DNA from 4 places in the Halobacillus sp. AWH4_228 genome. Region 1 is predicted to be linked to each of the others. Evidence: riboswitches for the same ligand, from Rfam matches in the RefSeq annotation. Region 1 holds a riboswitch; each other region holds the start of a gene.
What was found. A riboswitch is a leader RNA that binds a small molecule or an ion and turns the genes downstream of it on or off. The one in region 1 is predicted to bind S-adenosylmethionine.
Positions count from the first base shown of each region.

Region 2: it holds a riboswitch for S-adenosylmethionine, as region 1 does, so the genes downstream of both, msrA (peptide-methionine (S)-S-oxide reductase MsrA) here and mmuP (S-methylmethionine permease) in region 1, are expected to answer to the same signal.
Region 3: it holds a riboswitch for S-adenosylmethionine, as region 1 does, so the genes downstream of both, ACXADP_RS11550 (sulfite exporter TauE/SafE family protein) here and mmuP (S-methylmethionine permease) in region 1, are expected to answer to the same signal.
Region 4: it holds a riboswitch for S-adenosylmethionine, as region 1 does, so the genes downstream of both, ACXADP_RS00175 (methionine biosynthesis PLP-dependent protein) here and mmuP (S-methylmethionine permease) in region 1, are expected to answer to the same signal.

Region 1 covers NZ_JBSWTE010000001.1:971,681-976,691, forward strand. The annotation lists gene ACXADP_RS04795 (cell wall-binding repeat-containing protein) at 1-27, shown strand, start outside; gene ACXADP_RS04800 (cell wall-binding repeat-containing protein) at 126-2,585, shown strand; SAM riboswitch class I at 2,712-2,816, shown strand; gene mmuP (S-methylmethionine permease) at 2,903-4,312, shown strand; gene mmuM (homocysteine S-methyltransferase) at 4,278-5,011, shown strand, end outside.
Region 2 covers NZ_JBSWTE010000001.1:3,259,784-3,264,794, reverse strand. The annotation lists gene ACXADP_RS17020 (DinB family protein) at 158-640, opposite strand; gene ACXADP_RS17015 (AIM24 family protein) at 827-1,519, shown strand; SAM riboswitch class I at 1,659-1,779, shown strand; gene msrA (peptide-methionine (S)-S-oxide reductase MsrA) at 1,902-2,375, shown strand; gene eutH (ethanolamine utilization protein EutH) at 2,921-4,036, shown strand; gene ACXADP_RS17000 (peroxiredoxin-like family protein) at 4,062-4,715, shown strand; gene ACXADP_RS16995 (DUF4190 domain-containing protein) at 4,756-5,010, opposite strand.
Region 3 covers NZ_JBSWTE010000001.1:2,276,342-2,281,352, forward strand. The annotation lists gene sat (sulfate adenylyltransferase) at 1-570, opposite strand, end outside; gene ACXADP_RS11545 (phosphoadenylyl-sulfate reductase) at 585-1,313, opposite strand; SAM riboswitch class I at 1,401-1,515, opposite strand; SAM riboswitch class I at 1,713-1,815, shown strand; gene ACXADP_RS11550 (sulfite exporter TauE/SafE family protein) at 1,913-2,821, shown strand; gene ACXADP_RS11555 (DAK2 domain-containing protein) at 3,026-4,690, opposite strand; gene ACXADP_RS11560 (Asp23/Gls24 family envelope stress response protein) at 4,722-5,011, opposite strand, start outside.
Region 4 covers NZ_JBSWTE010000001.1:32,814-37,824, reverse strand. The annotation lists gene ACXADP_RS00185 (bifunctional homocysteine S-methyltransferase/methylenetetrahydrofolate reductase) at 1-415, opposite strand, end outside; gene metC (cystathionine beta-lyase) at 412-1,593, opposite strand; gene ACXADP_RS00175 (methionine biosynthesis PLP-dependent protein) at 1,590-2,705, opposite strand; SAM riboswitch class I at 2,809-2,919, opposite strand; gene ACXADP_RS00170 (DUF4385 domain-containing protein) at 3,028-3,474, opposite strand; gene glsA (glutaminase A) at 3,464-4,432, opposite strand; gene ACXADP_RS00160 (cytochrome d ubiquinol oxidase subunit II) at 4,527-5,011, opposite strand, start outside.

The DNA of each region.
Region 1 (5,011 bases):
GATGTGCTGAATGGTTTGCAGGACTGAAACGTTCCATCTATTCCTCCAGCATCGGATCTGCCCTTTCCCAGCAGAGGCGGGACAGAACTGATGCCGGAGACTTATAAAAGGGGAGAATGAAGAAAATGAAAAATCTGAATTTGAAAGTGTTGGCAACAGCCGCTGTCACAAGCGCCATTGCATTGGGGACTCTGGCCATTCCTGGAGGAGAAGTAAAAGCCGCTGAGGGCGATTTTGACTTGACGATTATGCACACGAACGATACGCATGCACACTTAGAGAACGTTCCCCGACGTGTGACCATCATTGATCAGATCCGTGCTGACCGTGACCATTCAATCCTTCTTGATGCCGGGGACGTGTTCTCAGGTACGCTTTTCTACAATCAGTACAAAGGACTTGCCGACGTCCAGTTCATGAATATGCTCGATTATGATGCAATGGTTCCAGGAAACCATGAATTTGATGACGGGCCGTCAGTGTTCGCTGATTTTATTGATCAAGCTGAATTCCCAATCGTCAGTGCCAACATTGACTACAGTCAGGATGAGCGCTTGAACGGATTGTTCAACGATGAAATCGGCATGCCTGGGGACAATGGAAATATCTATCCTGCTTCCGTCATCGATGTCGATGGTGAAAAAGTCGGGGTATTCGGTTTGACGACAGAAGAAACGAAGTTCCTTGCCAATCCCGGGGATACCATTGATTTCGAAAACTATCTCCAAAAGGCTGAAGATACAGTGAAGAGGCTTGAAGGAGAAGGCGTCGATAAGATTGTCGCTCTGACCCACCTTGGCGTTAACTATGACAAAACGCTTGCTCAGGAAGTGGAAGGGGTGGACGTTGTCGTTGGATCTCACAGCCATACAAAGCTGGAGGAGCCGCTTGTCTATAACGAAGAGGCTGAGCCGACACTTGTTGTCCAGGCATCAGAATATGGAGAGTACCTTGGAGACCTTCAAGTATCTTTTGATGGTGAAGGTGTACTTACGGAATGGGATGGAAAGTTAATCAATGTAGAAGAAAGTGATGTAGCACCTAATGCAGAAGCAGCCGAACTGCTTGCTGAACTGGAGAAGCCTCTTGATGAATTGAAGAAAGAAGTCGTTGGAGAAACGACGGTTGCCTTGAACGGAGAACGTAATGATGTAAGAAGTGGAGAAACGAATCTTGGAAACTTAATCACAGACAGTATGCTTGCCAAAGCTAAAGACAAAGTGCCGTCTACTTCAATTGCGATTCAGAATGGTGGGGGCATTCGTGCTTCCATTGATCAAGGACCAATCACGATGGGAGAAGTCCTTACAACGATGCCATTTGGTAACACCCTTGTCACTCTGGACCTAACAGGGCAGCAGGTGTGGGAGGCTCTTGAAAATGCAGTGAGCGACATTGAGAATACCGGCGGCCGTTTTGCTCATGTATCGGGAATGCAATATACGTTCGATCGCTCAAATGAAGCAGGAGACCGTATCGTTAATGTCAAAGTGAAAACAGACCATGGATATGAAGCGCTTGATCTGGACAAAGAATACACGGTGGCTACGAACGCCTTTATCGCCGCAGGTGGCGATGGATATGAAACATTCAAGGAAGCCAAGGATGCCGGTAAGATGACAGAATTATTCTTTGTAGACTATGAAGTATTCAATGAATACCTGGAAGAGCAGGGCACGGTTTCTCCTGATGAAGAATCCCGTATTGTTGAAAAAACGACAGAACGTGTGAGCGGAGAGGATCGTTACCAAACAGCCGTTGAGATTTCTAAAAAAGGCTGGGATTCTGCTGACACAGTCGTCATTGCCCGGGGAGATGAGTTTGCGGATGCTCTTGCCGGTGCTCCTCTTGCCTACAAGGAAGATGCGCCGATCCTTTTGACAAAGTCCGGAAACTTGAACAGTGAAGTAGCTGCGGAAATCAAGCGCCTGGGTGCTGAAAAAGCGATTATCCTTGGTGGGACCGGTGCCGTTTCTGAATATGTGAAGTACAAATTATCAGGAATGGGTGTCGACGTAGATCGCATCTCTGGGAAAACGCGCTTTGACACGGCGGCTAATATTGCCGCCCGCCTTGACGGAAACCCTGAGAATGTAGTTGTAGCAGATGGATTCAACTATCCGGATGCTCTGGCTGTGGCTCCTTATGCGGCGAAGGAAGGCTACCCGATTCTCCTTTCTAAAACAGATGAGCTGCCATCCATCACCAAAACAGCTCTTGCTGACTTTGAACAGAGCATTGTTGTAGGTGGAACGAATGCCATTTCTGAAGAGGTCGAAGCGATGCTTCCTGACGCTTCCCGTTACAGCGGTAAGACTCGTTATGAAACAGCCTCTACCATTGCAGAACAGCTGGGTGTGCAGGAAGGGAAGACATTCGTAGCGAATGGTCAGAACTTCGCTGACGCTTTAGCGGGCTCTGTTCTGGCTGCGAAGGAAGAAGCATCCATGCTCCTTGTTAAGCCGGATCAGCTTCCGGAATCCACAAAAGAGACGATTGGAAAGCTTGAAATCAACAACTTCCAGGTGCTCGGCGGTACAAATGCTGTCAGCGATGAAGTGGCAGAGCAATTGGAACAGAAATAAGCATATGAGTATGAGTGAAAAGCCTCTGGTTATGAACCAGGGGCTTTTCATTTGGATGGTATGAAGGATAGAATATTGAAAATAAATTGACAATTATGATTAAGACTAGTAGAGTTATAAAAAAATATCTTATCCAGAGAGGTGGAGGGACTGGCCCTTGGAAGCCTCAGCAGCAGGTCTGTGAAGATACTGTGCTAATTCCAGCGGGTGAACAATCCTGATCGATAAGAGACTTCCATCTATTATTTGTCAGTTGACGCACTCATTCAAGGGTGCGTTTTTTAATTGTTTGCCCACCATCACAAGGGGGGAGACAAATGGAATATCAATTTAAGAGAGAAATGAAAACAAGACACCTGGTGATGCTTTCACTGGGAGGAGTTATCGGTACGGGACTGTTTTTAAGCTCAGGGTACACCATCCAGCAGGCCGGTCCGTTCGGGACAATCCTAGCCTATTTGATTGGTGCTTTGGTCGTGTATCTGGTGATGCTCTGTTTAGGAGAGCTGGCCGTTCATAACCCTGAAACAGGGGCTTTTCATACATACGCTCATAACTACATAGGGCCGGGGACAGGCTTTACTGTAGCATGGCTGTACTGGCTGACGTGGACGGTAGCTCTCGGGTCAGAATTTACAGCTGCCGGGCTCTTGATGCAGCGGTGGTTTCCCGATGTAAGTGTGTGGATTTGGAGTGCGTTGTTCGCCGCTCTTATTTTCGGATTCAATGCCTTTAGTGTGAAATTTTTTGCGGAGGCAGAATTTTGGTTTTCCTCTGTCAAAGTGGCAGCCATTGTCCTTTTTATCATTATCGGATTCGGGGCCGCCTTTGGGTGGATACAGCTGTCGGGGTCAGAACCGGCTCCATTCTTTTCAAATCTTACGAGTGAGGGCTTGTTTCCAAATGGTATAACGGCAATCTTCATGACGATGCTTGCTGTCAATTTTGCTTTTTCCGGTACAGAATTGATTGGGATTGCCGCAGGGGAAACGCAGGATCCAGCGAGAACCATCCCGACGGCAATTCGGACAACGGTGGCACGGTTGATTATTTTCTTCATTGGGACCATTGCCATTTTATCCATCTTTCTTCCAAGTGAGGCGGCAGGGGTTGTGGAAAGTCCGTTTGTCGCAGTCCTTGACCGCATCGGTATTCCTTATGCGGCCGATGTCATGAACTTTGTCATATTAACAGCCATCCTTTCCGCAGCCAACTCCGGATTATACGCGTCGGCCCGGATGCTGTGGTCACTGGCGGACAAGGATACCATCTCCCCGGTGTTTGCGAAGCTGACAAAAAAGGGAGTTCCTTTGACAGCGATCATCTTTAGTATGCTTGGCGGCGGTCTGGCGCTGCTATCCAGTATCATCGCCCCGGATACCGTTTACATCATTCTGGTATCGATCTCAGGGCTGGCTGTAGTCGTCGTCTGGATGAGCATCAGCGCTTCCCACTTCCTTTTCCGGCGGGCGCACCGGCGGGCAGAAGGAAATGATAGTGATTTATCCTACAAAGCCCCGTGGTACCCGGTGGTCCCGATTGCGGCTTTTCTTCTATGCCTGGCATCCTGTATCGGCATTGCCTTTGATCCGACACAGCGGATCGCCTTGTACTGTGGGGGTCCGTTCATTGCATTCTGCTATGCGGCTTATTATGTGAGAGAATCTATGAAAAAGAAAAGGGGAGTAAAACATGTCCAACAAACAAAATCTATCCAATCCCATTGAATCTCTTTTGGAAAAACAATCGATGGTTCTCCTGGACGGGGCTTTGGCAACGGAACTGGAATCATACGGATGCGAGCTTGATAATCCTTTATGGTCCGCAAAAGTGCTGTTGGAAAAACCTGAAGCGATCAAAGATGTGCATGCCTCCTACTACAGAGCGGGAGCAGACATCAGCATCACCGCAAGCTACCAGGCGACGACTGATGGTTTTGCCCAAAGGGGCTTATCAGAAGAAGAGGCTGTCACTCTCATTAAAAAAACGGTCACGCTTGCCGGGGAAGCACGGGACGAAGTGTGGAGGGAAAATCTTGAGCGGCCAAGGCCGCTTACAGCTGCTTCTGTCGGACCCTATGGTGCCTATTTAGCGGATGGCTCGGAGTATTCCGGTCATTACGGCGTCACGGATCAGGTTTTATTTGATTTTCACCAACCACGTATTCAAGCACTTGTTGAAGCGGGTGCTGACGTTTTAGCGGTTGAAACGCTGCCTTCTCTGCAGGAAGCAAAGGTGATCGGTTCAATTTTACAGGAGTATCCGTCTGCATCTGCATGGATTTCTTTTACGTTAAAAGATGGTCAATCGATCAGTGAGGGTACTCCGCTCAAGGAGGTCGCTTCAGCGTTGGAGGGTAATACACATGTGGCTGCTATAGGTGTGAACTGTGCGCCTCTGGAACATGCGGCGGAAGCTTTACAAGA
Region 2 (5,011 bases), 2.3 Mb from region 1:
CGGATACTTACCGCGGGCACGGCCTCGGTTCACTTGTATAGGAAGACCACCCAGCCAAGTTCCTCCGCAGAAAGGGAGTGGTCTCAGTTCCTGAAGGCCCGATAAAAAGCGGGGAATTTCAAGCCAGAGATTTACCTCTGCGTGTTTTTCTACGGGTTTATAAAGCTTCCACAGTTTCTTTCATTTGATCAAGGTGGCGGAGTTCGTGCCAGCCGATGAATTCAATCCACTGCACCAAGTCCATGTCTCCGAAAGCGGGGTGGGGAAACACACGGTTCTTCAATGTTTCTTCATCTTTGTTATGAATGAGGAATAACGTAGCTTCCCTTGTTTTTTTCAATCCATCCTCGGCTTCTGCAATCGTTTGGAACGTACCTTCAGGCCGGACGGACTCAGGGGCTTCCACCTTGTAGTCCCTTTCCGTCGTCCGGTGGATCGGTTTTTCGGAAGTCTGCTGGATATCTCCCTGCTTTACTGCCTGCTTGATCTGGTAGACGACAAGTTGTTCCATCAGGTACAGGTGCTCCAGAATTTCAAGGACCGACCATTTTCCTTCCCCGGGCTTCTGTGCTGCCATTTCGTCAGAGACGGAATGGGCATACTCCAACAGCTGTTTTCTTTTCTCATCAAGACCATACATAAACAGGTCCTCCTCGTCCTTAGGTTGTTTGAATAGATCAAATAGAATCATCATTCCCCTGCCAGGTGGTGATGAAACCTTTCCTCCATTGTAAACGTAAAACGATAGACAAAGGTTTCATAAATGGTCTAACCCACCCCGGGGTGTGGTATAGAACTATAACCTACATAAAAGGAGGAATCTGTCATGGCAGACTATTCGATTGAGGAGTTTATCAGGGCGACGAAACAGGATGATTCAGAAAATGATTATTTTGAGCTGGAAACCCCGCGTATTCTCGAGGTGAACCTGATGGATCAGGTCTGGGCGAAATCCGGGGCCATGATTTCCTATAATGGGAATATCAAGTTTGAGAGAGAAGGGATTCTGGAGCACGGTGTAGGAAAAATGTTCAAGAAGGCGTTGACGGGAGAAGGCAGTTCGCTGATGAAAGCGACAGGGCGCGGACGTTTGTATCTCGCTGATCAGGGGAAAAAGATTACGATTTTTGACTTGGATAATGAAACGATAACAGTAAACGGCAACGACCTTCTGGCTTTTGAACCGAGCATCGACTGGGATATCAAGCTGATGAAAAAAGTGGCCGGGATGGTTTCCGGCGGTCTGTTTAACGTGACCTTGAATGGCAGCGGACGTGTGGCTGTCACCTCCCATTACGAACCACTGACATTGCTCGTACGCCCGGGAGAACCGGTTATTACGGATCCTCATGCGACCGTAGCCTGGTCCGGGCATTTGGAGCCGAATTTCAAGACGGATGTAAGCTTTAAAACGTTTATCGGACGGGGAAGCGGGGAATCTATTCAAATGCAGTTCGAAGGAGATGGATTTGTCATCGTCCAGCCGTATGAGGAGATTTATACAACCGGCAGTCAGTAAGACTTTTCTTTTGCGTGGACTGGCATAGTCATGCTAAAGTGTGAATACAATGATGATACAAAAAGAATCATCATTTATCCTTTACTTCGTTACTGAAACGTAGTATATTGATAATCAACATTAAATAAATAACGGAAACTTCTTATCCAGAGAGGCGGAGGGACTGGCCCTTTGATGCCCGGCAACCATCGAATCAATCCACGGATTGACGAGAACGGTGCCAATTCCTGTAGGATGAACACCATCCTAAAAGATGAGAGGATCGTACGGATTGATACGAACCCCTTTTCTTATGTGGATAAGAAAAGGGGTTTTTTGCATATCAGCATACCCGTCATGGCTCTCGATAGAAGTTGCGTTAAAGGAAAGGGAAGATGTAGATATGGCAACAGCAATTTTCGGCGCAGGATGTTTTTGGGGAGTAGAAGCATTTTTTGAGAAATTCGAAGGGGTAACGGCAACAACCGTCGGTTACATCGGGGGACATCTCGAAAACCCTTCCTATGAAGAAGTGAAACAGGGAAATACCGGTCATGCGGAAGCTGTCCGTATCGAATATAATCCTGCTGTCATTACGTATGCCAAACTGGTCAATATCTTTTTTGAAGCTCACGACCCGACACAGGTAAATCGTCAGGGCATTGATGTAGGACATCAATACCGTTCAGTGATCTTCTATACAGATGCAAGCCAGAAGTACATTGCAGAAGAGAAAATCAAAGAATGGAGTGCCAAAGGCATCTTCAAGCGTTCAATCGCTACACAGGTGGAAGAGGCTTCCTCTTTCTTTGAAGCAGAAGAGCATCACCAGAAGTACATTCAAAAACATGGCTCCGCAGCCTGTTCCATCGGCTGATGAAAAGCCCCTCACTGAGGGGTTCAGCTTGTAGAGAAACCCCTGTTTCTTTACAAGCTTTTTTCTTTCTTCCCGAAAGGAGCGGTGCCCTTTCCGCGGACGAGCGAACGAGCTTCCTCGCAACACCCACGCTCGGCGGTCTCGGACCACTCGTTCTTCCGCAGGAGTGGAAAGGGCACCGCTCCTTGGGAGTTCTCTAACATCGAACAAGACTCTCCTTCACCCCGCTCATCCTTGCTGGATGGAGGAGAGGCTTGTTCATATTCCGGCAGCCAGCCGTTATCAGCGTCTGTTCTTTTCCTTTTTTTCCACGCAAGTGCGCAACAGCGCAGCCCGTGCCGTTCTTTTGAATCTGAGAACCTGCGTAGGGCGTGCCCGCGGCATTCATATACCGATAAGCGGAAAGTGGCCCTTCCCACGACTAATGGACAACTCTAACTGGTTAACACAGGATTTTTCTATAGCCAGAGCCCCTCAGTGAGGGGGCTTTTTTTATGGGGGAAAGTTCACTAGAATGGAGGAGATGAAGAGAGGAGGGAGAGGCTGTGTTGAATGATATCATCCTTATGGTCATGTGCGCCTTTATGGTTCTTGGAGCTCTTGATTACTACATATTGAATCACCGCCTTGCCTTAGGATGGCGTTTTTATGAAGCCTTTATGATGATGGGTCCTCTGGCCTTGTCCATGGTGGGGATCATCTCTCTGGCCCCGGTGCTGTCCAGATGGCTCGCGCCGGTCGTCACTCCATTGTTCCAGGCTGCAGGAGCTGATCCTTCGATGTTTGCTTCTATGCTGCTTGCCATTGATATGGGGGCTTATCCTCTGGCGGAATCGCTCGCGGCAGACAAAGGAGCGGCTGTTTTTTCGTGGGCTCTGCTTGGGACGATGATGGGCCCTACGCTTGTGTTTACCATTCCAGTTGCCTTGACCGTTGTAGCAAAAAAAGATCATCCTTTTTTCGCAAAGGGAATTCTTGCAGGAATGGTGACGATTCCAATCGGTTGTTTCATCGGCGGGTGGACAGCCGGCTATGAACCGGGGTGGATGCTTAGAAATCTGCTTCCGGCCATGATTCTATCCCTTTTCATCGCCGCCGGTCTCTGGCTCTTCACAGCCTTGACCATTCGTCTGTTTTCCTATTTCGGCAAAGCGGTCGAAATCATTATTATTTCAGGGCTTGCTCTCATCATTATTGAAACGTTAACAGGTATAACGGTTCTCCCCGGTATGGCTCCGTTATCAGAAGGGATGCTCATCGTGGGTAAAATCACTGTCACACTTGCAGGGGCTTATCCGCTGGTGGCGTTTATCAGCAGGCACGGCGAAAAAGTGCTCACCCGTGCGGGAAGACGTCTCGGGATGAACGCGGTATCGATGACAGGATTCATCGCATCGCTTGCTCATCATTTGCCGATGCTTGCCGTCATGAAGGACATGGACGATAGAGGGAAGACCATCAATGCGGCCTTTGCAGTCAGCGGAGCATTCGTATTCGGAAGCCACTTCGCATTTGTGGCCGGCGTCCAGCCGGACATGATACTTCCGGTGATCGTGGGCAAATTAAGTGCAGGTATTCTTGCTGTGAGTTTAGCCCTGATTCTAACGAGACAAGACGTTTCATTTTATGAAGAAGAAGATTCTTCGTATAATGAAGATTGAAATTGATCATAAAGGAGTTTTTCAAATGACGACAGATATGCGCAGACAATTTGACCAATACATCGAGAAATTCAAACAGAATGCCTCCCAGGAAGTTCAGGACAAAATGAGCGACGCCATTAATGAATTGGAAGCCTCTGAAGAGGGGAACGGTCTTTCCAAAGGAGAAAAAGCCCCGGACTTCATCCTTCCAGATGCCAAAGGTGGTCAGGTTCAGCTTTCCGAACAGCTGAAGCAGGGTCCTGCTATCGTAACTTTCTACCGCGGCGGCTGGTGCCCTTACTGCAACATGGAGCTGCGTGCCTATCAGGAAATCATGGATGATATTCATAATGAAGGAGCTCAGCTGATTGCTATCAGCCCGCAGACGCCGGATCAATCCATGACTACTCAGGAGAAAAACGACCTGGAGTATCACGTTTTGAGTGATGTTGGAAACAAAGTTGCTCAGCAGTTCAACCTTGTTTATGAGCTCCCGGATTATCTTGTAGATGTGTATAAGGATAAAGGATTGAATGTAGACAAGCATAATGGAGACGATTCCTGGACGCTTCCAGTATCCGCTACCTACATCATTGATACAGATGGTACGGTTGTATACGAATATACAAAATCTGACTATAAAGACCGTGCAGAACCTTCTGAAGTTCTCCAAGAGCTGAAAAAAGTAAACGCATAAGTCCAAAAAGATGCCCTCCATGGATGTGGAGGGCGTTTTTTTATGAGTGGAAAAATCCGAAAAGGTAGAAGCCGGCTGCCAGCATCAGCAGGACACTGACCTGGATGCAGATGCCAATGATGGAACAGATTTTTCCTGCCGTCGCAAAGTGCCGGCCGTTTTCTTTTTCCTCCTCTTCGCTGCGTAAGAAGGCATTGGCCATCACGATGCCGATGATGCCTGTTATTAATCCGGCGAGAGGGAGGAAGATGGACATGATGCCCAGTACGAGGGATGTCACAGCCTTTTGATACATA
Region 3 (5,011 bases), 1.3 Mb from region 1:
GTGAACAGGATTACGCGTTTGGAAACCGACAACCTTTTCCCATCCGGCCTGTTGGAATCGTTCTCTTGTCTCTTCGGGATCAAGGTAGTAATGGTCTGAATGCTCCCGCTCCGGACGATGGAATACTTCAATTCTGCCACCGACATAATAATCCGGGCGCTTGTAAAGTTTACTGACCCCCGGGTGAGCGTCTTCTGTCGTTAAGTAAACCTTTGCAGCTTCTTTCTGTTTATCCGGCTTGTAAATGTCTTCGATTTCGATCACACCGTAGATTGCCCCATCTTTCACAAGAGCCGCTTGACCATGTAACGAACGGGCCTGCTCTTCAGAAACAGGCAGTGTGATCGGGAGACTCCAGGGAGTGCCGTCTTTCAAACGAAGATTTTCAACGACGTGATCATAATCTTCCCTTGTTAAAAATCCTTGAAGCGGACTGTATGCCCCATTAGCGATTAAATCGATATCACTCAACGCCATCGCATCAAGCTCGATCCTTTGTTCCGGAAGCGTATCCGGCTGTGCTGTAAAACGATTGATTAACTGCCCGCCATGCGGTTGAATAATGGACATCATTCATCTCTCCTTTATTGTTTCGTATCTCCCGCTGTGTGGAGTCCACACTCGGTTTTATCAAATCCCTGCCATCTTCCTGAACGGCCGTCATCCAGCGCTTTCGCTGTGCAGGGGATGCAGCCGACACTTGGATAGCTTTGGTCATGTAATTCATTGTAATCCAAGCTATTTAGTCGGATATAAGTCCATACGTCTTCCCATGTCCAGTGAATTAAGGGGCATACCTTGATGGACTGGAAGCGTTCGTCCTTGTTGACGAAGTTCGTATGACTCCGGCTTGCAGATTGTTCTCTTCTTAATCCCGACATCCAGGCCGCCGCTCCTGTCAGGGCTTCTTCCAGCGGTTTGATTTTTCTGATGGCACAGCATTGGTCGGGATTCCTTTTCCAAAGGGCCGGACCATATTCCTCTGCCTGTTCTTCCACTGTCAATTCCGGCTTTTTCATATGGATGTTCAAATCCGGATACCTCTTTTTCACTTTGTCTATCAAATCATAGGTTTCCTGGAAATGAAGTCCAGTGTCCAGAAAAACGACGTCGGCATCCGGCTGTGCCTTTGCAATGAAGTCAAGCAGTACGATCGCTTCAGCACCGAAGCTGCACGCATAAACGAGCTGTTTTCCATAATGCCCGTAAGCCCATTGAATCACACTCTCTGCCCCTTTGTGTCCATCATCAATATCCATATAAAGTAAAGGATCCCCGGTGAATGTTCCATATGTCGGTGCACTCGTATTCATAAGCTCCTCCTTTCTTATCTTCAACAAAAAAACCTTTCTTCTGATGGTAAGAAGAAAGGAGAGTCATTATACATGATTCAACCGTTCTTCTTATCCTTCCAAGTGTTGATCACCTGCTGGAATTGGCACAGCTTCTGTTCATGACGACAGATCCGTTGCCGAGGCTTCCAAGGGCCAGTCCCTCCACCTCTCTCGATAAGAAAAATGTTTCCAGATTTTGTTCAAAAGATTTGATTCAAATATTAGACCCGATTTAAAGATATGTCAACATGCATTTTAAATATTACTAGTTTTCTGTTTATTTTATTGTAAACCATTGACAAATCGTCATCCATGTTTTAGCTTTGAATATATTATTCATGTACTTAGGAATTCCGCTTTCAGCGCGGGCTACATATATCCTTATAAAGAGCCGGGGGAGGAAACTGGTCTGATGATCCCGCAGCAACCTCACATTGGAAAAGGTGCTCATTCCAGCAGACGGTGGTCTGAAAGATAAGGAGAGGAAGCTTGACCTCTTCTGGATGAAGAGGTTTTTTTATGCCTCTTCATGGTTAAAACCAAGTAATCTTATGTGTTTAATCAAAAGGAGAGGTACGATGAAGAAATTACTTATATTTTCACTGGTTGGATTCTTTGCTCAATTGATGGATGGAGCCCTCGGAATGGGATTTGGTTTAAGCTCCTCCACCATCCTCCTCGCCTATGGAATGGCTCCGGCGGTGGCCTCCGCCTCTATTCATTTGTCCCAGATTGCTACAACGGCAGCTTCCGGGTTTTCCCATTATAAATTCGGCAACGTGGATAAGCGTCTCGTTTTGACTCTTGCTCTCCCCGGAGGGATCAGTGCCTTTGCCGGGGCTGCTCTGCTCAGCTGGATTCCAGGTGAGCTGATCCGTCCGTACATTTCCGTTTTTTTACTAGGGCTTGGCGTTTATGTGGTCATCCGCTTTTTACTGATGAATCGAGTGAAGCCCTTGCATACAGAAAAAAGACCATTTCGACGGCGCTTCTTGTTTCCCTTAGGTTTTCTGGGCGGTTTTCTTGATGCCGTGGGCGGCGGGGGTTGGGGGCCGGTAAATACACCTGTTCTCTTATCCAGCAAAGGAATCCTTCCCAGAAAAGTCATCGGCACCGTAGATACAAGTGAATTCATCGTTACTTTATCTGCTACGGCCGGCTTCCTGATCTTCCTTGGGTGGGAAGAGCTGAGCTGGATGCTTGTGCTCGCCTTTGTGATCGGTGGCGTTATTGCAGCCCCCCTCGCTGCCTGGCTTGTGAAAAAACTCCCCCCTCTCGTGCTTGGGGTAGCGGCGGGTGGATTTATCATCTTGACGAACAGCCGGACCCTGCTCACCTATGCCACATGGAGTGAACAGACCTTAGTTATCATCTACAGCCTGCTTCTTGCCGGATATGCTGCTGCCGTTATCTTCTCAGTTCGAAAATATATTCAACGGCACCGGCACCCGCAGACGGAAACACGGTTAAAAAAAGCGCAGTTCTAATGGAGAACTGCGCTTTCAGCTTATAGAATGACAAGCTTAGAAAACAAACCGCCAAGGCGTTTGTCTAATGGTTGATCAATATCCTCTGTGAAACCATTTCTTTCATCTCCGCTCCTGCATTCAGACCATAGACCATTACAAAAGGCTGCCGGGAAAAATCCCGACAGCCTGCGAACGCTGTTCTAAATCCAGAAGCGCTGCATTTTATTCGATAGAGAAGATATAGCTGTAAATCGGCTGGCCACCATGGTGGATTTCCACCTCTAAATCTTCAAAGGTTTCTTCCACATAAGCTTCCAGTTCAGCCACATCCTTATCGTCCACATCTTCCCCTGTAAGAATAGTAAGGATTTCATCTTCATCCTCATCAATCATCTGGTTCAGCAGTGTTTTCGCTGTTGTGAGGGCGTCTTTATCGGTAGCTGATATCTTCCCGTCGGAAATCCCCATAAAATGACCCTTTTCAATATCAAGTCCGTCAATCTGGGTGTCCCGGACGGCATAGGTAATCTGCCCCGTCTTCACTTCTGACATCAAACTGGTCATTTCTTCTTTGTTCGTATCGAGATCTGCTTCAGGATTGAAACCAAGCATAGCACTCATCCCTTGAGGAATGGTCTTCGTCGGGATGACAGCCACTTCCGCTTCCGCCATCTCTGCAGCCTGTTCTGCTGCCATCACGATGTTTTTGTTATTCGGAAGAATGAACACGCGTTCTGCATGCGCTTCTTTAATGGCCTCCGATAAGTCCTGGGTACTAGGATTCATCGTTTGACCACCCTGGATGATTACTGTGGCTCCGAGGCTTTCAAAAAGTTTCTTCATCCCCTCGCCCATACTGACGGTGACAATACCATATGGCGCTTTTTTCTCAGGCACGGCTTTTTCTTTCTTATTACCTACGAGGGACGTATGCTGCTCCCTCATGTTTTCAATCTTCATATTGATCAGGCTTCCATACTTCTGTCCAAGCGTCATAGCTTCACCCGGGTACTCGACATGGACGTGAACTTTGACCAGTTCTTCGTCAGACACGACGAGCAGGGAATCACCGAATTCACTCAGCTGATTACGGAAAGCTTCTTCATCATAAGGATTCTCAGCAAGCTTATCCTCTTCGAATTTCACCATGAACTCCGTACAATAGCCGTAATGGATATCTTCGGTATTCATGAAATCCTGGGCAAGTTTGTGGTGTTCGGCGTTTACCATTTCATTCATGGAAACCAATTCTTCAACATCCGGCATTTCCTCGCCTTTCAAGTTGGCCAGAAATCCTTCATAAATGGTAACGAGTCCCTGGCCGCCGCTGTCGACCACACCGACTTCCTTTAGAACCGGAAGAAGTTCTGGTGTCCGCTTCAAGGAAGCTTTGGCTGCTTTTACGACACCTTCCATGAAAGGAATGAAATCCACTTCTTTTTCAGCTATTTCCACAGATGCTTCCGCTGCTTCACGGGCAACAGTTAAGATCGTCCCTTCCACAGGTTTCATCACAGCTTTATAAGCTGTTTTCACACCACCCTGCAGGGCCTCAGAGAAATCCCGGGTCGTTAACACTTCTTTATTCTCAATGGCTTTTGCAAAGCCGCGGAAGACCTGGGAAAGAATTACTCCTGAATTTCCACGCGCACCCATAAGAAGACCTTTGGACAGAGAAGTGGAAACTGCTCCTGCATGGTCCTGGGAAACGTTTCTCACCTCGTCCGCTCCGGAGGTCATGGAAAGATTCATATTTGTTCCTGTATCCCCGTCAGGTACAGGAAATACATTCAGCGCATCGATCATCTGCGAATTCTGCTTTAAATAATGCGCTCCTTGTAAAATCATCTCGGCTAATGTTCTGCCGTCAAGCTTTTGTAACGTCACACTTACTTCCTCCTTTGACTGCAACTGCAACCTATTCGCTTGTCACATGGACTCCCTGGATGAAAATATTGACAGAGTCAACGGACAATCCGACTGTTTTGTTTAATGTGTATTTTACTTGGGATTGGACGTTATGAGCGACTTCCGATATCTTTGTACCGTAGCTCACAATAATATACATATCAATGTGGAGGCGATCTTCTTCCTGTCTGACAACGACACCCCGGGAAAAGTTCTCTTTACGGAGCATTTCAGCCAGCCCGTCCCGCAGCTGGTTTTTAGAAGCCATGCCGACGATTCCGTAGCACTCTACAGCTGCTC
Region 4 (5,011 bases), 940 kb from region 1:
GAAGGCCGTCCACTTGTTCAAACAAAAGACAGTAGAGTTGTTCGCGGAAGCTTCGTTTTATTTCCTCAAGAGAAACAGCTTGTTTCTGAACCCCCCGGATGCCGCCGACCGTTCCGAGTACATACGCCTTGTCGCCGGCGGCATGTCTTGCGAGCTGGACAGCGGCTGTATTGATCTCCTTCACGTGATCCTCGAGGCCGTAACGGCCAAGCTTGATGTAATTGGCGCCGTACGTATTGGTTTGAATCAAATCGGCTCCTGCCTGGACGTAAGCGTCATGAACGCTTTTCACTTCTTCTGGATGCGAAAGGTTCAGTTCCTCGAAACACTGGTCGACCCCGTAGGAATAAAGAAGAGTCCCCATCGCCCCGTCTCCGACCAGTGTTTGTCTATGGAGGGCTTCACGTAATGTCATATACTCACCCTCCTGTCTTCAGTAGTCCGTTCGATTTGGTTCAAAGCCTGCGAAAAGTCTGCGATCAGGTCCTCCGGCTTTTCCAATCCGACCGATAAACGCAGCAGTCCGTCCGTGATGCCGCGTTTGGCCCGTTCCTCCTTAGGCATGGAGGCATGGGACATCCGCGCCGGGTACGATAAGATCGACTCGACAGCTCCAAGACTTACGGCATACACCGGAATTTCGACCGCTTTTGTGAATTGGCGGACCGCCTCCTCGTCACGGAGGCGGAACGATAGAACGGCTCCATACCCGTCGGATTGATACGTGTGGGTGGAATTCCCCGGATGACAGCGGAAGCCTGGGTAGTACACGTGCTCGACCAGAGGGTGACTGGATAAAGCTTCTGCGACTTTTGCCGCTGATTGAGATGATTGGGTGATTCGGCAGTGGAGTGTCTTCAGGCCGCGGAGCACGAGCCAGCAATCGTGTGCGCCCAGAATAGATCCGAAAGAATTCTGTAGAAAAGAAAGAGCCTCTGCGACATCTTCCCTGTTGGTCACAGCTAAGCCGGCAACGACATCACTGTGTCCGGCAATGAACTTCGTTGCACTATGGAGGACAAGATCGGCGCCAAGGTCGAGCGGACGCTGCAGGGCTGGTGTCATAAAGGTGTTATCGACAAAGGTGAGGCAGTTGTTCGCTTTGGCGAGTTTTGCCACTGCCCTTATATCAGTGATTTCAAGTGTTGGATTGGAAGGAGTTTCAATATATAACAGCTTCGTATTCGGCTTTATGGCTGTAGCCACTTCATGAAGATCGGTCATGTCAACAAAGGTGTGATCGATTCCAAAGCGGTGGAGAACATCGTGGATCATTCGGAAAGTCCCCCCGTATACGTCCTTGGTTATAACGATGTGATCCCCTTTGGATAAAAGCATGAACGCTGTGGAAATCGCTGCCATTCCGGAGGCGAAAGCAAAGCCTTTCGTGCCGTTTTCAAGGCCGGCGATCGTCTCTTCCAACGCTGTTCTTGTCGGGTTTCCCGACCGGCTGTAGTCGTAATCCCCCGGTGTGTCAAAATCCTGTTGGTGAAAGGTTGAGGCCTGTTGGATCGGGACACTCACCGCTCCGGTCTGCGGATCGAACTTCTGGTCGTTGTGAAGCAGGCGGGTCTGCAGGGAATGGGTATTCATTGGACGGATTCCTCCTTAGGTAATTGACTCAAAGTAGATTGAAGATCTCTCAAAAGATCATCGATGTGCTCCACGCCTACGGAAAAACGGAGCAGTTTATTGCACACGCCGTAGCGGACGCGTTCTTCTTCAGGGATATCGGCGTGGGTCTGGGTGGCGGGGTAGGTGATGAAGCTTTCCACACCTCCGAGACTTTCCGCGAAACTGATTAAATTCAATCCTCTTAGAAAAGGATCGATCCAGGCTTCTTCCTTTAGTCGGAAGGACACCATGCCGCCTTTTCCTGGGTAGAAAATATCACTCACACATGGATGATCCTCCAGGAATTGAACGACGGCTTTCGCGTTGCCTTCATGCTGCCTCATTCGTAGAGGCAGGGTTTTCATGCCGCGCATGACGAGCCAGGAGTCAAACGGCGACAGGACAGCTCCGGATGTATTTTGATGAAAAGCGAGCTTTTCGCTGATGTCTGCGCCTTTACTGACAAGCAGTCCGGCCAGAACATCGTTATGTCCGGCCAGGTATTTCGTCGCGCTGTGAATGACGACGTCTGCTCCTTCCTTCAGCGGCTGCTGGAGAACTGGTGTATAAAGGGTGTTGTCGACTATCAGCAGGAGGTCTTGTTTTTCTGCTAGTCCGGCCATCTGCCTGATGTCGGTTTGGTGCATGAGCGGATTTGTCGGAGTTTCAATGTAAACGGCTTTCGTACGTTCGGTCACATAAGAAGGCAGGTCATTCAGCTTTTCGTTTTCCAGGTAGGTAAACTGCAGACGGTAACGCTCCTTCATATGTTCAAATAAGCGGTAGGTCCCTCCATATAAATCTTCGGATACGAGAATTTCATCTCCTTCGCGGAAAAGAGAGAGGACGGTCTGGATGGCGGACATTCCGGAACTGAAGGCAAAACCTGCATCACCTTCTTCGATATCGGCGATGGAGGCTTCCAGGATTTTTCTTGTCGGGTTGCCCGTCCGCGTATAATCAAACCCTGTAGATTCCCCGAGCCCTGGGTGCCGGTAAGGGGTGGAAAAGTAAACCGGTGGGTTGATCGCTCCATACGGTTCGTTCCGCTGGTTTCCTGTCTGGACGAATTTTGTTTCCGTGTGACACATAAAAATACTCCTTTCGTTTATGAACCGATCAAGAGAGGAAGCAGTGTGAAAACAAAAAGGACGCCTTCTCTAAGAAGAAGGCGTCCTGGATATCCAAGGCTTCTTCTTATCTTTCAAGTTGATCAACAACTTGCTGGAGTTAGCACCCTTCTGGTCGATACCAGGGGTTGCTGAGGCTTCACAGGGCCAGTCCCTCTGCCTCTCTTGATAAGAATATAATTGTAAGTTCATGTAAATGTTGATGACTACTCTACACTACTCAGAAAGTTTTGACAATATGCATGCGGAAGATTTTCCAATTTTTAATCGGAACGTCCTGATTTTATCCGTATTCCTTTTGGTGGGCCCGTTTTTTCTCAAGGTATTCTTCATCTTCGCGGACTTTGATCCATTTCTCTTCGAAAATCCGGGCTGATTCTGCTTTTTCCTCATCTATATCCCGGTCATTGATATCTCCATCGTCATCGTATTTTTTTCCGCCTTTATAATTGGCGTACCGTCGCGAGCGTGTATACCCCATCTGGAGGAATTTACGGGCCATATCCATGCCGACAAAATCATCGTTTTTCTTATACTCTTCGAACATGGCGTAGATTTTTTCTGACGACTCTTTTGCGATCTCAGGTGTTTTGAAGCGCCAGTGCTGCAGAATTTCACTTTTGTAGGGCTCGACGAGAAGCACCCCCTGTTCTCCGCGCCCGACGCGGTATTTTCCGGGTTCTTCTCTGAAATCAATGGAATCAAAATCCAGATCGTAATCAAAAGGCATGGTCCTTCGTCCTTTCTGTATTTTCTATGCCGAACATATTTAATTTCAGGTCCCTGGACATTTTTTTGATCAAAGCGCCGCCGGCTGTACTGTTTCCCTTTTCATCAATGGCAGGGCCGACGACACCGATGCCCATTCTTCCAGGAACCGTACCGATGATGCTCCCGGATACTCCGCTTTTACACGGGAATCCAGCTTCGACTGCGTAGTGACCGGAGGAGTTGTACATCCCGGAGGTCATCATGATGGCTTTTACGGTTCTTAGGTGGTGGGCAGGAATCAAGCTTTCTTCCGTATCTGGATCGAGACCGCCTTTAGCAAGGAACAAGCCGACCCGGGCAAAGTCATGACAGCACATCATGACTGAATTCATACGATAGTATAAATCCAGCGCTTCTTCCACATCGGTCACAAGGGTTCCTGTGCTGTGCATAAAGTAGGCGAGGGAACGGTTGCGCGAGCCGTTCGCCTTTTCTGCTTCGTACATCTCACCGCTCATTTCTAGATGATCGTTGCTGGTGATTTTCTTTAAGAAATTCATGTAGCGGTCGAACCGGTTTTCCACGCTCTGTCCTTTAATAAGGGAAGCTGTAGCGATGGCGCCCGCGTTAATCATCGGATTGAAAGGCTTGCTTGTGTCATAGGATTCCAGCTGGCTGATGGAATTGAAGAAATCTCCCATCGGCTCCATTCCTACAGTTTGAAAAACACGGTCCTTTCCGAAGTCCTGGAGAGCAAGCATCAAGCTGATGACTTTTGAGGTACTCTGCATCGGAATGTATTTATCATGATCCCCGGCGCTGTAACTCGAGCCGTCTGTCGTGATGATGCTGACGCCGAGGTAGTCTTTATTTGCCTCCCCGTAATCAGGAAGGTTCATATTCACCTTTCCTTGAGAAGCATAGGGACGGCTGTCTTCAATGGCTTCTTCCAAATAGGAGTTCGATAGTTCTGTCATAGCGTTTCTCCTTTTTTGTAGTTCAGTACCCTTTTACAGAAAGTGGGTAAACAAAAAAGAGCAGCCATCCCCGCAGGGAAGTGGCTGCATGTGCTTACTGCTGCTTTAAGTAGCGCCGGTCTTTCAGGAACAACCTCCAGAATAAATAGAAGGCTGGAATCAAAATTCCGAACCCGACGGCGTAAACGATCAGCATCGGATAGAAGGTGGACGCGTTGGTGAACCCATCGCTGACTGTTAAATCAGGGTAAATCAAGTACGGCAGGTGGGCGGATCCGTAGGCATAAATAGCGAATCCGTACTGCAGCACGATCATGATGACGGCAGGTCGGGCCCGTCCCTTTCTTCCGTCCGGTTTTTTCAAAAACAAAAGAACATAGCCGATCAGGAAAAACAATAAGGAAAGACCGAAGATGAGCCAGTTCTGCTCAATATTATCAACGATCCAACCAGCTTCTTCAGGAAACGTTCCAATGGTCAGCATAGCGACGGCGATGCTGACAGGTCCGAGCCAAAGAGCATGTTTCCGGAAGGTATCATACGCGTCCCAATCTTCGGCTTCCTTGGCATAATCCATTA